Regions from separate parts of the Paenibacillus sp. HJGM_3 genome, predicted to be linked through region 1. Evidence: riboswitches for the same ligand, from Rfam matches in the RefSeq annotation. Region 1 holds a riboswitch; each other region holds the start of a gene.

Region 1 (7,113 bases):
CGAGGTGCCGAGGTTCTGGATCGTATGCTCGAGCCGGTTTTGCGCCGCGCCCAGCTTGGCCCGCTCCGTCGAGACGAACTCGACGGCATTGTTAATGACGCTAATCGCCGACTGCGAGGAATTGGAGGTCGACACGTCAACGGCGGTCAGCCGCAGCGCCCCCAGGCTCACATTGTTGATGTCGAGCGTCAGCGTCTGCCCTTGGTTGGCCCCGATCTGCATCGAGAGCGACCGGTCGGAGCTCGCGTTCTGCGCTTGACGCGTCACCGCGAACGTGTTGAACACCCGGTTGAACGCGGACACGCCGCTAGAATCGGTAGCCGATCGCTGCGCAGTGAACGTGAGGTTCGAGATGTCCTTCGTCTCGCCCGTAGCTCCACGGATTACGATCTTGCCTTGGAGCAGGTCCAGGGACACCGCTGCCCCGCGGAACTCGTCCAGCTTGCGCAGCGCCCCGAGCAGCTCGCCCAATGTGGACCCAGACCCCACCTGGAACTCGGTCTCGAAGCCTTCCCCGTTCTGCGAGCCGGTAATCTTGATCACATGGCCCGTCTTCAGCCCGAGCCCATTGCCGTCGGAATCGGCGAGCTCGCTGAGCGGAGTGGCGTTCGTGATTGATTGGGCGATCGCATCGCTGCCCACCCGGATCTCGTTCGGTGCACCGGAGTAGCCGGTCGACGAGGTAACGGTAGCGGCACCGAACAGCGCAGTAGCTCCCGTGACGCCGGCTCCTCCATTCGAGAGTTCGAACTTCGAAGCCCGTGCATTACTGCTGATCGTCAGTACTTCCTTCGGCGGGACGCTCGCCCACTTCACGGTCAAGGCTCCTTCTCCGAAGGCGGCGTTGATCTCCCCCTGCAAGGCTGTTAGGAACGCATCGCGGGATGTATTGTCATTCCCCGGAACGGTCGTCGTGTTCACATTCTGATTGCCCAGATCGATGGTAACCGTCTTGTTCCCCAGCGTAATGTTAAGCTTGCGATTCGCGGCCGTCGTCAAGTCGATCCCGGCCGCGATATTCGTGAACGAAGCGCTCGAGTTCAGATCGCCCGCCGAATCGGCGAAGCCGAGTACACCGAGCGCGGTCCGGGTCAGAGGGTTCGGATCCCCCACCTCTACCCTTGTGCTTGCCCCCGACTTGTACGTCGCGAACGTAAGCCTACCTTGCTCGTCCAAATAAGCGAACACTTCATTCGCCAGCGCCGGATGCGTGCCGAGCTGATTGTTGATCTCATCCAGCAGCTTCTGAACCGGCGCATACGTCCCCGCGTTCAGTGTAATCGTCTCCGGCTCCCCGCCGTTCACGCGAATCGTGAATTGGTCATTCACGCCTTCCCCTATATAAGTGCCGCCTTTGTTCGCAATGATATGATCGGCACCCTTGATGTTAATATTCGTAACCGGCGTTCCGGCCGGCGCGTTCACCGGCGATCCGCCCAGGAGGGTGGTGGCAAATGTGCCTCCACTGTCGGCTATACTGAATGTGGCCGTCCCAATGGCAGTGTAGAAGCTCAGCTTGTGTGTACCGTCATCCTTCACTTGGATAATGTCTTTCCCAAACTGGGTGTCCATCGCCGTTTGAAGGGCAGTAACTAGGTCCGGCAACGAATAGGTGCCACCCGCGGTCAGCCCCGCATCCGTCACAACATTCACAGTTAGGGTTGAGTTGCCTAGAATTACACTCAGATCATTGTTGGCTGCCACAGCGTCTAGAGTTACCGTCGGAGGCAGATTGACCGTCCCGGTCAACACCGGAGCCTTCGCGGCATACCCCATCGCCATCAGGGCGGATTGGGAAGCTGTTCCGGGATTCGACAAACTGACTGAAATCGAGCTATTGCTCCCCGTCGCCACCGTTTGAACCATTAACCGACCATCCGGGCTGGACTGAAATGAAACTTGGTTAAGTTCATTGACCCAATCCGTACCCACCGATACCTGCACGGCACTATTCAAGGCACTGATAAATTCCGCTTTCGTATAGCCGCGAGCGGGGCTGGCTGGGATGGACACAGGATTGTATACGGACCCGTTAATTGAAATGCTGAACTGGTCGTTAAGCCCGGTCTGAACCACAATCGGCTCCATCAGCGGCTCGCCCGCCATCTGCGTGTACCCCGTACCGGGCTGCCCCGGCGTGGCCTCCCGCATCGGGACGGCATAGCCGGCCTTGGCGGTCGCGGAGGTAGCCGGAATGTCCGCCTGATCGAGCATGGCGGAGAGCACTTCCGTCCCCTGCGCCTCCTTCTTGCCGCTCAAGCTGCCGTTCAGCAGCTTCTTCGTATTGAACTCGGTCGTCGTCGCGACCCGGTCGATCTCGGTCTTGAGCTGCGCCACTTCCTTCTGCAGCTGCTCGCGGTCCGAATCGGTCATCGTACCGTTCGCCGATTGCACCGCCAGCTCCCGCATCCGCTGCAGGATGTTTTGTGTCGAGCCCATCGCGCCTTCGGCGGTCTGGATGAGCGAGATCGCATCCTGCGCATTGCGGGACGCCTGATCGAGACCGCGAATCTGCCCGCGCATCTTCTCGGAGATCGCGAGCCCGGCCGCGTCGTCGCCGGCGCGGTTGATGCGATAGCCGGACGACAGCTTCTCGAGCGCTTTGCCGACGGCCGTATTATTCGTGGAGGCTTGCCGCTGCGTATTCCCGGCAGCCAGATTATGATTGATTCGCATTATGCTGCACCTGCCTTGAGTAAGAAAAAAGTGGATGAAAGCAAGAGCCGTCAAGTTGTTCTAAATGGTTTGTCGGAAAATAGGCGCGCAGAATGAAGAGCTAGGCCACGATTTGTATACTTTTAGGCCTAAAGTCGTACCGCGTACAAACGACAAAACGGCCCGAACCCGCGGTCAGGTCCGTGCCGTTTTCCCTTAGACTTCCTTACATGACGCGCTTCGCGCCGATGAAACGCTTGCCCCAATAGCTGCTCGTAATCGAATCGATCTTCACCCCGCTCGAGGTCGTCGAGGAGATGAACAGCTCATTCCCCAAGTAGATGCCCACATGCGTAGTGGAACCGCCGATGCTGAAGAACACGAGATCGCCGGGCGCTAACCCGACGGTCGAATAGCCGGCACTGTCGTACATCCCCCGGGACGTCCGAGGCAGGTCGATGCCGTACTGATCGAACACGTAATTGACGAAGCCGGAGCAATCGAAACCGGCAGGCGTCGTACCGCCCCATTGATAGCGGATGCCGAGGTACGTCTGCGCCGTTTCCAACAGCAGGTCGGTCGAGGACTTCTTCGGCGGGGCGTACCAGGCCGGGGCATGATAGCTGCCATCCAGACTCAGGATCGCGATCCGGTTATCATTATCCCACTGCACGAGATAACCGAGGCTCTCCGAGACGAACCGAAGCGGCACATACGTCGCACTGTTCATGAACGCGGGTGCCGTCTCCAGCTTCACGGATTTCCCGTTCACGGTCGCATCCGGCGAGCCGGTGCGCAGGCTGATCGATCGCTTGCCGTCGCTCATCGTGAGGCTGACGGTCGAGCCTTGCATGCTGTAATCGAGCTTGAAGCCGATCTGCTCGGCTACCGCACGAAGAGGAACGAGCACCGAGCCGGCAGGGCTCATGACCGGCCCGGTTTCCGGGAAGGAGACGAGCGAGTCGTTCACTTGCATCTTCACGTCATCCGCCGGAGCAGCGGAGGCGTCGGACGGCGCACCCGCATACAGCAAGGCGGCCAGTCCCAACGTGGCGCAGGACATCGCCACGGGTTTGAACCATTTCTTCAACCAGCTTTCCCTCCTAGTGCCTCCGAGGTTAGGTGTCGGGTTCGGGAAGAGAGTGTTCCCTAGCGTGTCGCTCCTGCACGGAGCGGCTTCGCATTCACCCCACTAGCGCATTCGCGGCCTTAGGCCGGAAGGCGCATGGGAAAGAAAAGGCCGACAGGACCTGCCTAAGCGCCCGTCAGCTTCTTTCCATCGGTCCCCCGTACCGGTCGTTCGGTACGACCGGATTCGGCTTGATTATGTTGCGTTTCTGTTAGTAAGGCTAGCATAGGAATGAATTGGTTTCAATATCAAAATGCTGGGAAAACGCTGCCATTCCGCCCAAATCCGCTATTCGAAGACAAATGTTCCAAATCGTCGCGGGATATGGAAGCGGACGATGCCCGTAGGGGACCAAGCGGTATACTCGTCCTCGTCGCGGTTCGGGCTACGGTCGATGCGATACAGGTTGGTCCTCCACTCGTCGCCGGGCTGGATGGACTTCCCGTTCAGCAGATCCACTGCGGGAATCGCGATCTCGTAGACGACCCGCCGATTCGCCAGATCCACACTCACCGAGGAAGCCAGCTCCGCGCTGTCCCAGGACGTGTCCACTTGAATCGAAGCGCCCTTCGGATCAGACAAGTCATTGACGATCTTGGCGTCGAACAGGACGCCGGCCGGGCTGAACTCGAATTCAAAATACCGCGTCAGATCCCCGTCAACCGACATAAACACTTCTACTACGTCCTCTTCGTAGATCGGGTCGTCACGCTGCGTCATCGTGCTGAGGATATAGTCGTCCTCGCATTCGAACCGGTAATACACGCCCCAGTCGTTCCAGGCTGCGCGGACGCGCGTACCGAGCCGCGGCTCACCGCCGCTCACCACCTCGAGCAGCTCCACCTGCTCGGCCCGCTCCCACAACGACGCTCCCAACGGAAGCGACAGCTTCCCCTCCGCCGGCAGCCGGCGGCATATGTACTTGGCTTCGCTCATAACCTACTCCTCCTTCAACTGGATATGACAAGCAAAGCGTATCATGTTGAAATCGCCGTCCGCAACTACAAAAGAGGCGCCAAGCTTAATCGGAACGCGCTCCAATGGCTTCCCATACATGATCGAACGTCTCCGTCCGGAACCAGACCATCTCCATCGCCTGGTTTAGCTGAGCGACTTGATGATTGGATAGACCCAAATCATTGACCAATTGGATATCGCCCAATGTATCCAAGAACGAATAATACCCCTCGCCTGTAAAAGATGTATGCGGGTAATTCGTGGATTCCGCCACCGATCGGACGACCGGAATAGTGGTGCTCTTCGCTTTAATGAACGCTTGAACAGGCTCGGACAACAAATATTGGATGAAATAACGGGCCTCGTGTACATGCTCGCAATCTTTGCTGATCCCGATATTCGTAGAGATGGCTAAAGACTTGTCCATTCTGCCGGTAGGAAATTTGCAAATTCCCCATTCAAAAGGATTGCCGCTATACGACTCGCACAAATAGTACGTGGATAAAATCATGCCGACCTTGCCCCGATGGAAAAACTGCTCGCTCAGGTCAGAGCTCTTATAGAGCAGCGGCGCTACTCTATACTTGTAGATCAAATCGAGTATAAACCGGATTCCGGCTTTCCCTTGCTCCGACGGAGGGAAAGCAATCCCATCCTTCACAAACTCCCCTCCCTCTTGCAGGAAAAACAACGGCCAGCGGTAAAAGGAAGGAGAAAACGAAAAGCCATATTGAACCGTGGAGGGGCTAACCTCCCGGGTAAGCTGCGAAGCCGCCTGCACCAGATCCTCCCACGTCCAACGGCGGTTCGGCACCTCGAGGCCGATCTGATGGAACATAGACTTATTGTAAACCAGTATAATAGGCGAGAACGTAACCGGCACCGCGTACAGTTGTCCGTTCCGGATGGTGGGACTCCACAGAAAATCATAGATTTCCGCCCGCGTATCGAGCTGGAGATCGTTCAAGGGCTGCAGAACGGAATCAATCTTCTCGGTTTCCAGCTCCAGCAGGAATCGGTTGGTGATGCTGATCAAATCCGGCTTCCGTTCCTGCATATCCTGCGCTCTATAGCTGGCATAGATGGAAGGCGTGATTTCGCTATAAAAGGGGACGAGTCGAACCTGAATGTGCCGGTGTTCTGCATTAAATCGCTCTACAACCCGTTCAATGAGCGGATATTCATTCGACGGAAGAATCCAGTACAGGTTCAGCATCGTGACCTTCAGCTCCAGATGATCGGTTCCCAGGATCACGCTTCCTTTGCCGGGAATGGTCTGGATCAGCCCCTCTTGCGCCAATTCCGCCAGCGCCTTGCGCACGGTCGGGCGGCTCAGACCATACTGCTGAACGAGGCTGTTCTCGGACGGGATGAACTCCCCTTCCGACAGCTCCCCGCTTATGATGCTCAGCTTTATGTCATTCAGAAACTTGGCGTACTTTTTGGAGCCTGCTCTCACAACGGTCCTCCTAGTTACTCTGCCCCTAGTAAGGGCACACAGTCCATCATTGGAACCATCATAACATACCGGATCAGGAGACAAAAAGCCGGTCGAATGACCGGCTCTTCTCCTATCCCGATTCACTTGTCGACGATGATAGTCAGCCTGTCGCTTGCAGTTACACCAGCATAGTTGACCAGCTCCGCCCGATATTCATACGTACCCTTGCTTCGGTTCGCTACGCTTGTAACAGCGGTTTGGGCGTTAGGCGTTCGTTCGGTCAAGGTCTGGGTATCGATCAGCACCCCGTTCTCGTATAAGCGATACGTGCCTCCGTTCGTCCCCCACCACAGATTCATGCTCACTTCATAGCGGCCGTCTCCGTCCCAGTTATTATGAGCCAATACAGGCTTGCCTGGCGCTGCATCCTTGACGGTGACGACGAGAGGATCGCTGCTCGTCGTTCCATGTCCGTTCGTGAGCTCCGCCCGATACCGGTAGGTGCCGTTCGTCTTGCCGCTGATGGCGGTCACCGCCGACTGAGGAGCCGGGGTCTGATCGGACAGGATCTGCGTATCGACGACCACATCGTTTTCATACAGCTTGTAGATCCAGCCGTTTTGCCCATACCACAAGTTCATCGTGACGTTGTATCGGCCGTCCAATAAGCCGTAATCGTACCCGTTGTCATGGGAGAGAACAGGAACCCCCGGCTTGGCCGTGCTCTTCGCAGCGCCTTCCACCTGCAGTGTGAAGGCTTCGGACACGAACTCTCCATATGTCGCCTTAACTACGGTCGTTCCGGCTTTTCGGGCCAAAAGCAGCCCCGTATCCGTAAATTCCGCCACGCTCGGGTCGGAGCTCGTATAATGCGCCCAGCGGGTTACATCCGCCTCTGCGCCGTTGCTGTAGGTTGCCGTTACTACCGTTT
Region 2 (7,113 bases), on a different contig from region 1:
CTGGTGAAGGACCAGATCGAGCAAGTCATTCAAGCGGAAGGTCCGATCAGTCGATCCCTGCTCGCCCGGAGAGTGCTGCAGGCTTGGGGGATCGCGAGGTCGGGAGCCCGGATCGAGCGGCACATGGACACCCTGCTCGCGTCTATGAACGTGAAGAAGACGGAGTGGGACGATGTCGACTTTCTTTGGCCGGACGGGCTCGAGCCCGCCAAGTTTGCCATGTATCGGGTGGCCGAGCAGGAGCATGATCGCCGAAGCGCGGAGGAACTCCCGCCGGAGGAGATCGCGAATGCGGTGAAGGAAGTGCTGTTCCTCCAGGGAAGCTTGCCGGTCGAGGATTTGATTCGAGAGACGGTGAAGAGCCTCGGCTACTCCCGCACCGGTCCCGCGCTCGATAAGGCCGTCAGGAACGGGCTGCAGGAAGCCGCCCGAAGAGGGGTGGCCGAACTGGATCACGGCAAAGCGTACTATCGAACGAAGTAGTGGATGTGGAGAAAGAGGCTGTTCAAAGGGCGACGGTTCCCTTGGGCGGCCTCTCGTCTTTACCTCACTTATATATTAAAATAATAATATGAATTGAAATAATACAATATTGGGAGTAGAATGAGATTATAAATAGGAAAGGTGCGTGCTTCCGATGTTGAACCCTACCATGACGATGCCCGAGACCGGCATCCCCCGTCCCGAATACCCGCGCCCCGAGTGGCAAAGAGCCGATTGGCTCTCCCTGAACGGCCCCTGGTCGTTCCGCTTCGATCCCGACAACGCCGGACTGACCGAGCGATGGCAGGAACGGGACGACGCCCCCTTCGACTTGAGCATCACAGTCCCGTTCTCCTGGGCAAGTCCGCTGTCTGGAATCGGACGCAACGAGAAGGGCGTCGGCTGGTACAAGCGCATCGTCCGGTGGACCCCGGCGGATGCCGGTTCAAGGCTGTTCCTGCGCTTCGGCGCCGTGGATTACCGCTGCGATGTGTGGTTGAACGGCAAGCTTGCCGGTTCACACGCCGGCGGGTACGGCTCCTTCGAATTCGATGTGACCGAAGCCTGGCTAAGTGGGGACAACACCATCGTCGTTCGCGCGGAGGATCACGACCTCAGCTCGCAGGCGCGCGGCAAGCAGGGATATGGCGAGCTGCGAGGCATTTGGCAGCCGGTCTGGCTGGAAGCGCGACAGCCTAACTATGTGGCGGCGGCCAAGTTCGTTACTCGCCTCGACGGCCGCATCGAAGTGTCGGCTGCCATCGAGGCGCATCAGCCCGGCCCGGCCGAGCTGGTCTTCGCCTTCGACGGCGGCGCAGTCGAGCATCGGGCGCAGTTGGAGCTGCTAGCGGGCCGCCAAGAGGTGCAAGCTGCGTTTACGATCGAAGCGCCGCGCCTGTGGAGTCCGGAAACACCGCATCTGTACGAAGGCGAGGTGCGTCTCCTCAGCGGCGCCGGCGAGGACATCGTCTCGACCTACTTTGGCGTGCGCGAGATAGGGTCGGTTCGGTTCGACGAACGGAATCACCGTTGGATCACGCTGAACGGGAAGCCCGTCTACTTGAACGGCACGCTCGACCAATCGTATCACCCGACCGGCTATTTCACGTATCCGACCGATCGGGAGATGCAAGAGGAGATCTACCTCATGAAGCGGCTGGGGCTTAACTTCGTCCGGATTCATATCAAGCCGGAGGAGCCGCGCAAGCTGTATTGGGCCGACAAGCTAGGCATTCTGGTCATGGAAGACATGCCGTGCTTCTGGGGCAATCCCGACGAGACCGCCCGCGCGTCCTATGAGCGGGAAGCCCGGGAAGTGATCGAGCGGGACTACAACCACCCATCCATCTTTTCTTGGGTGATGTTCAACGAGACTTGGGGGCTGAAAACGGATGATGAAGCTTCCGACCAAACGAGGGATTGGATTCCGGCGAAGCGCTATTTGCCCGAGACGCAAGAATGGGTGCGGGGCGTCTACCGCTGGGCCAAGCAGCTCGATCCGACCCGGCTCGTGGAGGACAACTCGGCCTGCAACTGGGACCATGTCGAATCCGACCTGAATACGTGGCATTTTTATATCAACGGATACGAGGAAGTACGCAGGCATATCGCCAAAATCGTGGACCAGACGTTTCCGGGCTCCGCGTTTAACTACTGCGAGGGCAACGTCCAGACCGACGCTCCCTTGCTGAACAGCGAATGCGGCAACGTGTGGGGCATTGAGGGGGGCGCCGGGGACAGCGACATCGCTTGGCATTACCGCTACATGCTGAATGAATTCCGGCGTCACGATAAGCTGTGCGGCTTCGTCTTCACAGAGTTCCGCGACGTCATCAACGAGTTTAACGGCTACTACCGATTGAACGGCTCGGAAAAGCAATTCGGCTACGAATGGTTCGTGCCGGGCATGACGTTGAAAGACCTGCATTCCGCTGATTTCATCGTAATAGACAGTCCTCCCTGCGTAACCGCCGAAGCCGGAAGCCTGTCGAACGTGCCTCTTCTCCGCTCGAGCTTCTCGGACCGGTATTTCGGACAGACGCTACGCTTGAGCTGGGAGCTGTGGTACGACAGCCTCGGGACGCGGCTCGTGGCGGACCGCGGCAGCCTGGATCTCGATTGGGACGGGTACGGGGTATCCCCGCTGCAGCCGCTTGCCGTGCACATGCCGGATTGCGATGCCGTCGCTGTGCTGGCTCTCCGTCTGCATACGGAGGAGGGGGAGGTCGTGACCCGCAATTTCACGACATTCGATGTGCGGAGCGGGCAGGCCGGCGGCCGGTATGAGGCGACCGGCGTGACGATCGGGGTGCCGGTCGGCCAATTCGCGAGCCACACGTTCCCCCACCAATGGAGCGCGATCCAAGGCCACAAGGCGAACGGAGCCCGGAGCGGCCGGTTCGACTACGAGATCGAGCTGCCGAGTCGGGAGGAGCTGCCGTTCCTCGGGAACGTGGAGCTGGTGTTCGAGGCGAGCGCCAAGCGCCTCCTGGCCCGGAACGTCGAAGGAGACAGCTACGCGAAGCCGGATATCTCGTTCATGCACGGAGCGGACGCGAATACGGAGCGTAATCCGAACACGTACTACATGACCGACGAAGAGCGTCACGAGTCGCGAATCCAAGTTTGCATCGACGGCGAGCCGATCGAGTCGTTCCTCCTGCCCGACGATCCGGCCGATAGCCGGGGCGTGCTCTCCTGGCACTATCAGCCGGTCTCGAACAAGCTGGACGAGGCGGGCTCATACGGGTACTTGTGCAAGGTCGCGGTTCCCGGACGCATCGCCGCCCGGCTGGAGCGGACACGCCGGCTGAAGCTCTCGCTGCAGGCGGATGAGGGTGGGCTGGCGCTGTACGGGCGCAACGCGGGGCGGTATCCGATCGACCTCCTCGTCCGCTGCGAATAACCCGCATGAAAAAACGGCTGTTCAAGGGTTTCCCTCGAACAGCCGTTTGCGCATTTAGCGGATTTGACCGCAAGCGATCCGGTCGCCGGAGTCGCCGGCGGGGTCGGTCTTGTAGTCGTCCGCCTTCTCATGAATTACGAGAGCCGTACCGCCCTCCTTGAGGAGCGAGTTCGGCTTTCCTTTTTCCAGCGTCACGTTGGGGTCGAAGAACTGGGCCTGCGCCTTCCCATCCGCGGTCACGACCAGATTCGGCAGATCGCCGGCGTGATAGCCCTTCGGATTATTGAATCCGTGCTGCTTGCCGGTCGGATTGAAATGGCTGCCGGCCGACTTGAAGTCCGGGGCCTTGCACTGGCCGGTTTCGTGAAGGTGGATGCCGTGCGCCCCCGGGGCGAGCTGGGCGGCATCGACTTCGAACAGGACACCGTGGCTCATCGGCGTCAAGCGGGCCGATCCGATTTTCGTGCCTTGGCCGTTCACGATGTCTATAGTCATCGGCTGACCCGCCGACGTCTCTACCGCCGACGAGTGGGTGGTCCGCGCTTGACCGCAGCCTGTAGCCGCCATTGCGCCTGCGAGCAGGAACGCGGCTAGCATGATGGATCGTTTCATTGAAGCTACCTCCTGTGTATTGAGTGGATCAGCTACATTATTTACCACCTGCGGCCAGAATACTCATCGTAGCGGAGGAATTTGTAGATGCATGTCGAATGTGGCTCCAATCAAGTTTCAGTATGGGTTTCATGAAATAGCGGAACGGTTGAAGCATAGTGGGGCTGTACCTTGACGCTGTTCCGGAGTTTCGGCAGCAAGCTGAATCGGCTTGAGGCGGTGGTCCGACCGGGTGTACTATAAGGGGGTAGGTTTGTTATAGCTAACTAACTCACTAATCCATCGAACAAGGAGTGGATCGTATGATCGGTCAAACGGCTTCGGCCGGATTCCAAATCGGGGTTCGCCGGACATTCCCCCTTACCCAGCAAGAAGCTTGGGACTTGCTGCTCACTCCGGAAGGGCTCGCGCTCTGGCTGGGCGAACTACGCTCCCTGGAGCTGGAGAAAGGGCACAAGTACTGCACCTCGGAGGGAACCTGCGGGGAGCTGCGCGTCGTGAAGCCGCTGCATCAGCTCCGTCTCACCTGGCAGCCGGAGAACTGGAGCAGCCCTTCTACGCTGCAAATCCGCGTGATCCCGAATCCCAAGCGCGCCGACGCCACCACGATTAGCTTTCATCAGGAAAAGCTGGAGAACAGCGTCATGCGGGAGCGGATGAAGGAGCGTTGGGAGGATGTGTCCGCCCAGCTTCTGGAGGTGGCTCAGTCCATTCAAGCAAAGCGATAATGCAGGTAGTATCGAACTACAAGTCCAAACCGATTCAACTTCCGCTCTAAGTCGGAAAAAGAGGCTGTCGATTCATTATGGAGGCTCATCGAACGGATGCAACTTGCGCTCTAGTTTGATTTCACAAACTTCCCCCAACACCGACTCCAATTGGATAAAATCGAACTACACGTCATACGGATCCATGATAGGGCTTCTTAAGCTCGAAATTGTACGATTGTCCTCTCGGTAGACAACGAAGCGTTGACTGCGGAGGGGATTTTTTATGAAAGTTTAGAACCAAAATCTGTGGGGTGACTCTTTTAGTTAATGAGAGTAGGATTAAAGGGCCGAATCAAATGAGTGAACCGGTCTACTGGCCGTTGTTCAATTCTTTGTACGGGGGATGCTTTATAGCTGATTTCCCTGATTGGGATCAGCAGGGGTGAATTTTCATTCCCTCATTTCGAGATCGCTCGGAATGATGGGGAGAATAGGGTTTCCTCGACCCGAACCCGTCAACTAACCTCGGAGGCAATACGATTTCTTGGAGGAGCCTACACATGTTCAAAAATAAGATGTTTACCAAGGGAGTTATTACCCTTGCCAGTGTTCTTGCATTAACAGGAGTTGGACAAGCTTCTGCATTCGCCGCAACCAACGATGCATCATCGATCACTTTTCCAGAAACGGTTCCGAGTATTGAGCAAGCGGCAAATCTGGATAAATTAATTGAAGCGGGCAAAACACAGCTTGGCGTCAAATGGCGCCAAAGCAAGCAGCAACCGGGTTATGGGTTTGATTGCTCGAATTTCACTTCCTGGGTATATAAAAGTGCATTAGGCATTGAGTTTTCCGGTTCATCGCGCGAACAACGCTACAACAGTAGTATTGGCTATCAGGTGATCCTTGACTCTGAGGACAAGTTCAAAAATTTGCAAGTCGGAGACGTGTTGTTCTTTAAGAACTCGGCCGATCCTGGCGACGGTTCCTTAAACCAGTCTACAAGCGGCGGCGGTGGTCATGTCGGAATTTATGCAGGTGAGATCGACGGCAAACATTACATCCTCCAATGCGGGGGCGGGCGTGGCAAAGTGACGTTTGAACCGATGGAAGGGACATGGTTCGCTCGATCTTTGGTTTATGCCAAAAGAATCGTCTAGAAACAATTACAAGAGACACCCTCACAGGTGTCTCTTGTTGCTCTCCGAAGGTTTTTAAGCGCCGGCTTTCAATTGCTCGTCCTTGCCCTTCAACCATTGCTCCAGCATGTCGACCGTCATGCTCTTCAACATGTCTGCATGATCATGGATGGCGTGATGCCACATGGCGGCTTCGACCTTATAAGCGTTGTCGTCCGTGACCGTGAATCCGCAGTTGCAAGTTAAAGTTTTCATAATAAAGTCCATCTCCTTAAATATAAATATCGTTAATCGTTGCTCGACATAGGCGCTTCCGACCAAGGATCGACGCCTGGGTCTTGGCCTTGGGCTAGCATCTCCAGGCGCGTCATATAATGCGTCCAGCCCTGAGTATGGGAGGCCATCTCCGTTGCCGGCAAGTCGGAATGGATCAAGTGCAACAGAGTGCCCTTATCGCGCGGCGTCAGCTGGAACGTAAGCGTGCTCGATCCCGGCGGGACCAGCTTCGACTTCTCCCAGCCCCATGTCATAACAATTCGCTCATGGGGAACAATTTCCTTATACTCACCCAGAGCGATGTCGCTGCCGTTAATATCGATCCGGTACTTGCCGCCGATCCGGGGCTCCAGGAGCACATGTCGTCCCATCCACTGTACCAGCTTGTCCGGATCGGTGAAGAACGAGAAGAGCGTCTCCGGCCGGCATTCGATGTAGATTTCTTTGGTAATCGTCTCACTGCTGCTGATTGTCATCTTGCAATCTCCTTTCCTCGGCTTCTGCCGCTTCCTTCAGACGCAGCAAGCTGTCGTCCCAGAAGCTGTCGATGTACATCTTCAGTTCGGCGAACCCGGTCCTCCTTATGCCGTAATAGCGTTTCGTACCGGCCCGCCTGACCACGACGAGTCCGGCCTCTTCAAGTACCTTGAGATGCTGCGAAATGGCGGGCGCCGAAATCTGGAATTGCGACGCGATGGCGCTGGCGGGGAGCTCCCCGTCCCGGATGAGATGCAGGATCTCTCTGCGCCTGGGTTCCGTTATAGCGTGAAGGGCTTTATCGATCATGTCATTAATTTAGCACATACTTAATTTAGTGTCAACTTAATAAATATTGTTCATTTTTTCCTCCTAGTATATGCTGATCTTGTACCAATGAATCTGAGGGGAGGCAGCGCAGCATGGTAGACGTGCAAACCGAAATCGTCATTCGCCGCACCCGCGACGAAGTGGCCGAGTACGCCGCGAATCCGGACCACGCTCCGGACTG
Region 3 (7,113 bases), on a different contig from region 1:
CAATTTCGAGATCTTTTTCTCCAATCATTTTTACCGCTTTTTCGTACTTATCTTCTAGTTCTTGAAGGCGCTTAGAGTCATCGATTCGTTCGTTCACGGAAGGAATAGCCTCGGCTCCGTATTTTTGTTTATATTGACTCACCCAATTGTAAATCGTTTTTGGGGAAACATTGTACTTTCGAGCTAAGAACCCAGCTCTTGTTCCGCTAAGTGCTTCTTGTGCAACTTTCATTCGCATTTCTTCATAGATCGTTGGGTTTTTCATGATCATCAGCCCCCTTCACCAATAGTGTAATTCATTTCACTATGATGACTCCATTCCAATTATGGGGCTTTGAAGAAAAGACCGAAAGAGAGGGAGATTTTCCCTTTCATCGAAGCAAAAGGCACCGTTTCATCGGAAAAAGAAGGAGGTTTTCCCTCTGCAACAGTCTCCGCAAGGCCTGGCTCCAATAAGGAGCGATTTCCAACCCCCAGTCACACGACTTTTTCGGCTTATCCCGCCTAGCGTCTCGGATCCTGACAAGTAACTCGACTTTCTCGGCCTAAGCTCGCTTATCCCGTCCAGTAACACGAGATGTCGGCACTGTCCATCCTCCCCCTGTGAAGCCGTCTTTAAAAACAAGAGACGTGCCCTCGCCCTGTCCGGACGAAGCACGTCTCTTTCCTTGTATCGTCTATTCTTTTGCGCGAGTCTGGGGTGTAGGGTGTTTCGCTCGTCATTCCGCTGGGATCCGCAAGATCAAGTCGCTTAAGCTCGAATCTGGGCCATTTCCCCCATGCAGCCTTCGCAAATGTGCTTCTCGCGGTATTCGGTAACGCCGTTCATTTCTCCGCAAAACACACATTTCGGGCGATACCGCTCCAGCAAAATTTGATCCCCGGCAACCAAAATTTCCACAGGGTCGCCTTCATTCATTTTGTAACGTTTCCTTAACGACTTCGGTAAAACAATTCTGCCTAGTTGATCTACTTTGCGTACGACTCCGGCAGGCCTCATCATACTTCCCCCTCCCCAGGATCCTCAAGAAAGCTCGAAATTACAATGATAATCATTCGCTGTGCACGATGAAAAATCCTTCTAAAGACTCATTCACAAAGGGGAATCTTTTGAAATTCTACGCGAAAAATCAATGTAAGCCGAGAAAGCCGTTCTGCCGAAGCCCCTCGAACAGCACGATGGCCGCCGAGTTGGATAAATTCAGCGACCGGACGGCATCCGTCATCGGCATCCGAATGCATGTCTCGCGGTTCGCCTCGATCAGCTCCGGCGGAAGCCCCTTGGTCTCCTTGCCGAATACGAAGAAATCGCCGTCCCGGTACTCAAACTCGGTATAGAGACGGGTCGCCTTGGTAGTCGCATAGAAATAGCGAGCATCTGGAAACTTCGCCTGCAGCTCCTGGAAAGAGTCATAGTAATCGATCTTGACGGAATGCCAGTAATCGAGTCCCGCCCGTTTGAGCGTCTTGTCATCGGTTTGGAATCCGAGCGGCCGCACCAAGTGCAGGTATGTTCCCGTAGCCGCGCAAGTGCGGGATATGTTGCCGGTATTGGCCGGTATCTCCGGCTCGACTAGGACGATATGAAAAGCCAATGCGTTCACCTCGCGTTTCATTATACAACAAATTTGCCGCGATTTTTAACACCCGCTTTACGAATGATTAATATCGGCATGACGTTGCCGGGCGATAATGGAGCTAATCTTAACGTTAGGGTACCACCTGCGACCCAGACTGTGACATAAAGGAGACGATGATGATGAAAAAACGAATCCTTGTCGTTGATGACGAACCCTCGATCTCCATGCTGATTGAATTCAATCTGAAGCTGGTCGGATATGAGGTGCAATGTGTGTTTGACGGGGAGGCGGTCTTCGACGTGCTGCCCCAGTTTCGCCCGGATCTGATCGTGCTCGATCTGATGCTGCCCAAGCTGGACGGCATCCAAGTGTGCCGGAGGCTGCGCAGCCAAGGCAATCTCGTCCCGATCATCATGCTGACCGCCCTGCAGGACTTGTCGGATAAGATCACCGGTCTCGACAACGGCGCGGACGATTATATGACGAAGCCATTCAGTCCGCAGGAGCTCGTCTCCCGGATCCAGGCGATTCTGAGACGCCTCCACACGCTGCCGGCCAATACGGAGGAGACGATCGAGATCGGCCCCCTCGAGCTGCGCCCCGCGCAGCGGGAAGTGTTCTTGCACGGCAATCCGATCGAGCTGACGCCGAAGGAATTCGAGCTGCTCTCGTTCCTGTGCCAACACCGGGGCAAGGTGCTCAGCCGACAACAGCTGCTGCACGGGGTTTGGGACTACCATTTCCTCGGAGACACGCGCATCGTGGACGTCCACATCAGCCATCTGCGCGACAAAATCGAGAAAAACGCCCGCACGCCCGAATACATCATTACGATTCGCAATGTGGGCTACAAGCTGCTGGAGCCGCCTGTCAAAAAAGAGTCGTTTGCTTAAAGGGCATTTCTACCATCAAATCTAGACACTCGAAACCCCGTAAAACTTTGCTCAGCGCTAAGAAATTAGCGCTTTTTTGTTTGCTTTCCGGCGCCCTCGAGAATTACAAATGCTTACAAACTAAAGCGTTTACATAAACAATTACCAAATTTTTAGGGTTTTTCCCTACTGTTGTCGTATGTTAGCCTGTTAACTAAGCACGGCCGAGACTTTCTTTCCAGTTCATGGATGGAAAGTGCGGGGGACGCAGGATTGTACGAACGAATCAGGATGGAGTTCGTTCGTTTGGGGTGAATCGTTCACGAAAACGTAGGGTTGTATCCTCAGCCCAAACCCGACAGCTAACCTCGTAGGCATCAACACAAAAGGAGCGATGTACATTGAAAAGCAAGCTTTTCAGCAGAACGATGGTTACCATCGCACTGGGTGCGCTCTGTGTCGGCGGGACGACCGTCTTCGCGGAAAGCCTAGTTTCGAAGCTGAATCCGGATGAGGAGAAGTCCCCTGCAGCGGAAGCAACGCTCCGCGCCACCACGAGCGCCGATTCCCAAAATGGGATAAGCCTGATTTCTTCCGAACCGATCCACTTCGACCTGCTGGCAGGTTGGGACCTGCAGCGCCCGCAACTGATCGACACGATCGCGAAGAACGAAGCGGCGGCGGCTAGGGCGGCAGCTCAGACCGCGGCGGCTCAAGCCTCGATCGCGGCGGCAGCGGCACAAGCTGCAGCAGCGGCGGCACCACAGGCAACGCCTGCACCCGCAACTGCGCCGGCAGCTACGCCTGCGGCGAAGCAAGCGCCGATCGTGAACAAAGCCAAAACGGCAGCAGCTGCGGCAAAAGCGAAGCCTGCGGCAAGCGCTCCGGCGCAAACGATGGCGGCGGCCGATACACAGGCGGCACAAGCCGGACAAGCCGTTCAGGATCACCAAGGCAAATCGTACACGTTTAAGAAAGTGCTGAATGTAACCGCTTCGGCCTACTCCGACGCGCCGGAAGAAAACGGCGGCTACGGTGGACTCGACTATTACGGGAACGCGCTGAAGCTGGGTACGATCGCGGTGGATCCGAAAGTCATCCCGCTCGGTTCGAGCGTCTTGATCAAGGGATACAGCTTTAACGGCCTGCCTCAGACGCTCGTCGCCAAAGCTACCGACATCGGCGGAGCGATCCAAGGCAACCGGATCGATATTTTCATCCCCGGGTCCAAATCGTTCGTGAACTCCTTCGGGCTGCAAAAGGTTCAAGTGTACGTGTTGAACTAAGGAACGTTGTACCTACATTTGCTTGGATAGCTTCAATAATTGCGGGACGGTTACGAGTTCGTAGCCGTCCGCTTTTATTTTGGAAATCACCGTCGAGAGCGCCGCTACGGTGCCGGACAAATTTTGCTTGTCTCCCCCTGCGGAATGCTGCAGCACAATCGCGCCCCCCCTGGCATGGCTTATGATGTTGTGCGAGACTTGATCGGCCGAGAGACCTTTCCAGTCCAAGGAATCGATATTCCAATTCACGATTACATACCGGTTCGAGCCCGTCCACTGCAGCTGCTCCTCCGTAATCTCACCGTAGGGAGGGCGAATCAGCTTCGGGGTATAGCCGATTTGGGCCTGGAGGATCGCGGAGGTTCGATCGATCTGCTGCTTGTACTCCTCTACCGACAACTTGGTGAACAACGGATGGCTGTAGGAATGGTTGCCGATTACATGGCCTTCCTGCACGATTCGCTGCACGATATTTGGGTTCGCCTCGGCGCGTTTCCCCAGTAAGAAGAACGTCGCTTTGACCTGATGCGCCTTCAGCACATCCAGAATTTGCGGCGTATACAGCTGGTCCGGGCCATCGTCGAACGTAAGGGCAATGCGCTTGACCCCGGGCTGGCCGTTCACTTTGAAGATGTCGGAATATTTGTGCCTCAGCTCGCCCAATGTAAGCTTTCGCTTAGCCTGCTGCTCCTGCTGCCGCTGCACGGGGATGGCAGGCTTTTTGCTTTTGACGGAGGCGGCCGGCGACGTCGGTGTCTGCGTCGGCGCGGGAGCCGGAACCGGGGCCGCCGCCTGAAGCGGCGAAGCCGGGTCCGTTGTCGCGGCGGGGGCCGGTATGGGGCTGGCCGGGTCGGATTGCCCGACGATAAACCGATATTGCTTCGCAGGCGTCGAGAATTGAACACGGCCGCTAAGGCCGGCGTCCCCGGCGCTTCCTGCGCTTCCGGTGCTTCCGCTCAGCTCCTGCTGCTCCTGGCTCGGCTGCAAGATCCCGGGCGGGTCTTGCGAGGCCGACTTGGACGTCGAACCGGCCGAACAAGCGCTCAGGACGAGCGCGATCGTCCAGACGGCAGCCCCGGCAATTCGCCTGCCCGATGACAGTCCCCGATCTTGTCCCTTGCTACGATAGCCTCGCCTCATCACACGCACTCCCCACACATTTTTCCCTAGTATGTGCAGGAATTCGGATTGGCACTCCGTTGATGATTCGAATTTAAACGCGACCAGCAGGGAGCCCGGAATTTTTGCTGCAATGGGGAGAAAGCCTGGATGCAACCTGAGATTGCGGGCCGCTCGCAACCAAAGCGAGCTTTACTTTTGCATACGGTCCGACCACAATGGACTTATCCAATGCAGAAAGGCAGCTGGTCCTATGATCTTTGGGGAGAAGTTGAAAACGGAAAGAAAGAAGATGGGCTGGTCTCAAGACGAATTGGCCGAGAGGCTGTTTGTAACCCGGCAATCGGTTTCGAAATGGGAGAACGGTCAAAACTACCCGAGTATTGAGATTATTATGAAAATAAGCGATCTATTCGGTTTAACGATCGATGAGTTACTGAGAAGCGACGAGGAGTTGACGAAGAAAGTGATCAGAGACAGCCGACAATTGGCCTATCCGAAATTAAAGTTTGCGTTCGATGTGTTATTTCTGGTCGGTCTAGTCTTGTTGGTGATCAAACTAGTCGTTCTGATTCTGAACAAAACAGCAGGGCTGGACATTACGTTGTACGGGGGGAAGGTTCTTTGGAATTTCGGACCTTTATTGCTGATGCTGGGCGGAGGTATCGGTTCCGGCATTCTGAAAGATAAGTTTAAACAAAGTTAATATGGGATAAACCTGCTGGGTCAGGTCACTTCATACGTCCTTGGTCGTGACGGTCAGTTAGGCGCGTGGGACGGGCAGGCAGGATGGATTCCGACCAGCGAATGGATCGTACGCGTTGTCCATCTTGATAATCGATGTTTACTAATAAGCATAGTACCCTAACAGGTTAGGGCATGTTTGGAACGTTTAGAGTCGAATAGTAAACCCACCTTGTGTTATTAGTAATGTGTGCTTTACAAATAACAGAAGATAGCCTTACAAAACGGCGAAAACCGCCAAAATGGCGTGAAAATAGTCAGGGTACCCGTGTTAATTGTAAACTTAGGCTTACATTCGGTCGAACTGGGTTTTCTTATACAAAAAAAGTGCCGTCCCTTGCATGAAGCAGGGGACGGCACTTCAATCGATTTACCCGTTCTGCGCCTGGAATTGCTTCATGAAGTCGGCGAGCGCTTGGCAGCTCTCGAGCGGCACGGCGTTGTACGTCGAGGCGCGCAAATGGCCTACGTCCCGGTGGCCCTTCAGGCCGACGAAGCCGGCTTGTTCCGAGGCTTTCAGGAAGCGGGCTTCGAGCTCATCGCTGCCCAAGGCGAACGTGATGTTCATCCGCGACCGGCTGCCCGGATCGACCAGGCCGGTATAGAAGCCGCCGCTTTGGTCGATGACGTCGTAGATGAGCTGGGTCTTGTCCCGGTTGAACTGCTCCATCCAGGCCAGGCCGCCCTTCGCCTTGATCCACTTCAGCACGAGATTCACCATGTAGACGGAGTAGACCGGCGGCGTGTTATAAAGCGACTTCGTCTTGGCATGCGTGTCGTAGCGCAGCATGGAGGCGACGTGCTTCGGACTGCCCGCCAGCAGCTCCTCTCTCACGATGACGACGGTCACACCCGAAGGGCCGAGGTTCTTCTGGGCTCCGGCGTAGATCATGGCGAATTGCGACACATCGACCGGCCGGGATAAAATATCGCTGGACAGGTCACCGATGAGCGGCACCGAGCCGGTGTCCAAGTAGTGCGGGAACTGCGAGCCGGCGATCGTCTCGTTCGACGTCAAGTGTACATAGGCCGTATCCGGACGAATCGTTAGCTCCGCCTGCCCCGGCATCCGCTTGAAGCCGCTCGCTTCTCCGCTCGCCGCCGCATAAGCGTCGCCGAAGAGCTTGGCTTCCTTGAAGGCCTTGTCCGACCAAGTGCCGGTCAACACATAGCCGGCCGACTTGCCCGGCCCGAGCAGGTTCATCGGGATCATCGCGAATTGCGTGCTCGCTCCGCCCTGCAGGAACAGCACTTCGTACCCGGCGGGGACTCCGAGCAGTTCCTTCATGAGCGCCTGCGTCTCGTCGTTCACTTGCTCATATTCCTTGCTGCGATGCGAAATCTCCATAATGGACATGCCGATGCCCCGGAAATCGACGAATTGCTCCTGCGCCTGCTGCAGCACTTCGAGCGGCAGCGCAGCCGGACCGGCATTGAAATTGTACGCGCGGTTGTGGCTCATGCTAATAGACTCCTTCTTCCCTCTTGTGGTTTATCGCTATGATAGCAGTA

The links. A riboswitch is a leader RNA that binds a small molecule or an ion and turns the genes downstream of it on or off. The one in region 1 is predicted to bind cyclic di-AMP.
Region 2: linked by a shared signal. The riboswitch ahead of ACI5FR_RS09380 (C40 family peptidase) and the one ahead of ACI5FR_RS02170 (C40 family peptidase) in region 1 are both predicted to bind cyclic di-AMP.
Region 3: linked by a shared signal. The riboswitch ahead of ACI5FR_RS19865 (3D domain-containing protein) and the one ahead of ACI5FR_RS02170 (C40 family peptidase) in region 1 are both predicted to bind cyclic di-AMP.

What each region holds. Positions count from the first base shown of each region.
Region 1 is NZ_JBJGED010000001.1:496,212-503,324, forward strand. It holds partial or broken gene ACI5FR_RS02160 (flagellin) at 1-108, opposite strand, end outside; partial or broken gene ACI5FR_RS02165 (flagellin N-terminal helical domain-containing protein) at 2,320-2,676, opposite strand; gene ACI5FR_RS02170 (C40 family peptidase) at 2,882-3,745, opposite strand; cyclic di-AMP (ydaO/yuaA leader) riboswitch at 3,749-3,986, opposite strand; gene ACI5FR_RS02175 (carbohydrate-binding family 9-like protein) at 4,073-4,720, opposite strand; gene ACI5FR_RS02180 (extracellular solute-binding protein) at 4,806-6,200, opposite strand; gene ACI5FR_RS02185 (heparinase II/III domain-containing protein) at 6,323-7,113, opposite strand, start outside.
Region 2 is NZ_JBJGED010000006.1:197,179-204,291, reverse strand. It holds gene ACI5FR_RS09400 (DUF3320 domain-containing protein) at 1-483, shown strand, start outside; gene ACI5FR_RS09395 (glycoside hydrolase family 2 protein) at 638-3,388, shown strand; gene ACI5FR_RS09390 (superoxide dismutase family protein) at 3,443-4,000, opposite strand; gene ACI5FR_RS09385 (SRPBCC domain-containing protein) at 4,303-4,728, shown strand; cyclic di-AMP (ydaO/yuaA leader) riboswitch at 5,046-5,259, shown strand; gene ACI5FR_RS09380 (C40 family peptidase) at 5,271-5,870, shown strand; gene ACI5FR_RS09375 (hypothetical protein) at 5,925-6,104, opposite strand; gene ACI5FR_RS09370 (SRPBCC family protein) at 6,137-6,601, opposite strand; gene ACI5FR_RS09365 (ArsR/SmtB family transcription factor) at 6,582-6,911, opposite strand; gene ACI5FR_RS09360 (SRPBCC family protein) at 7,025-7,113, shown strand, end outside.
Region 3 is NZ_JBJGED010000018.1:107,931-115,043, reverse strand. It holds gene ACI5FR_RS19885 (helix-turn-helix domain-containing protein) at 1-265, opposite strand, end outside; gene ACI5FR_RS19880 (AbrB/MazE/SpoVT family DNA-binding domain-containing protein) at 752-1,000, opposite strand; gene trmL (tRNA (uridine(34)/cytosine(34)/5-carboxymethylaminomethyluridine(34)-2'-O)-methyltransferase TrmL) at 1,131-1,595, opposite strand; gene ACI5FR_RS19870 (response regulator transcription factor) at 1,757-2,473, shown strand; cyclic di-AMP (ydaO/yuaA leader) riboswitch at 2,665-2,844, shown strand; gene ACI5FR_RS19865 (3D domain-containing protein) at 2,854-3,738, shown strand; gene ACI5FR_RS19860 (polysaccharide deacetylase family protein) at 3,751-4,878, opposite strand; gene ACI5FR_RS19855 (helix-turn-helix domain-containing protein) at 5,111-5,563, shown strand; gene serC (3-phosphoserine/phosphohydroxythreonine transaminase) at 5,972-7,063, opposite strand.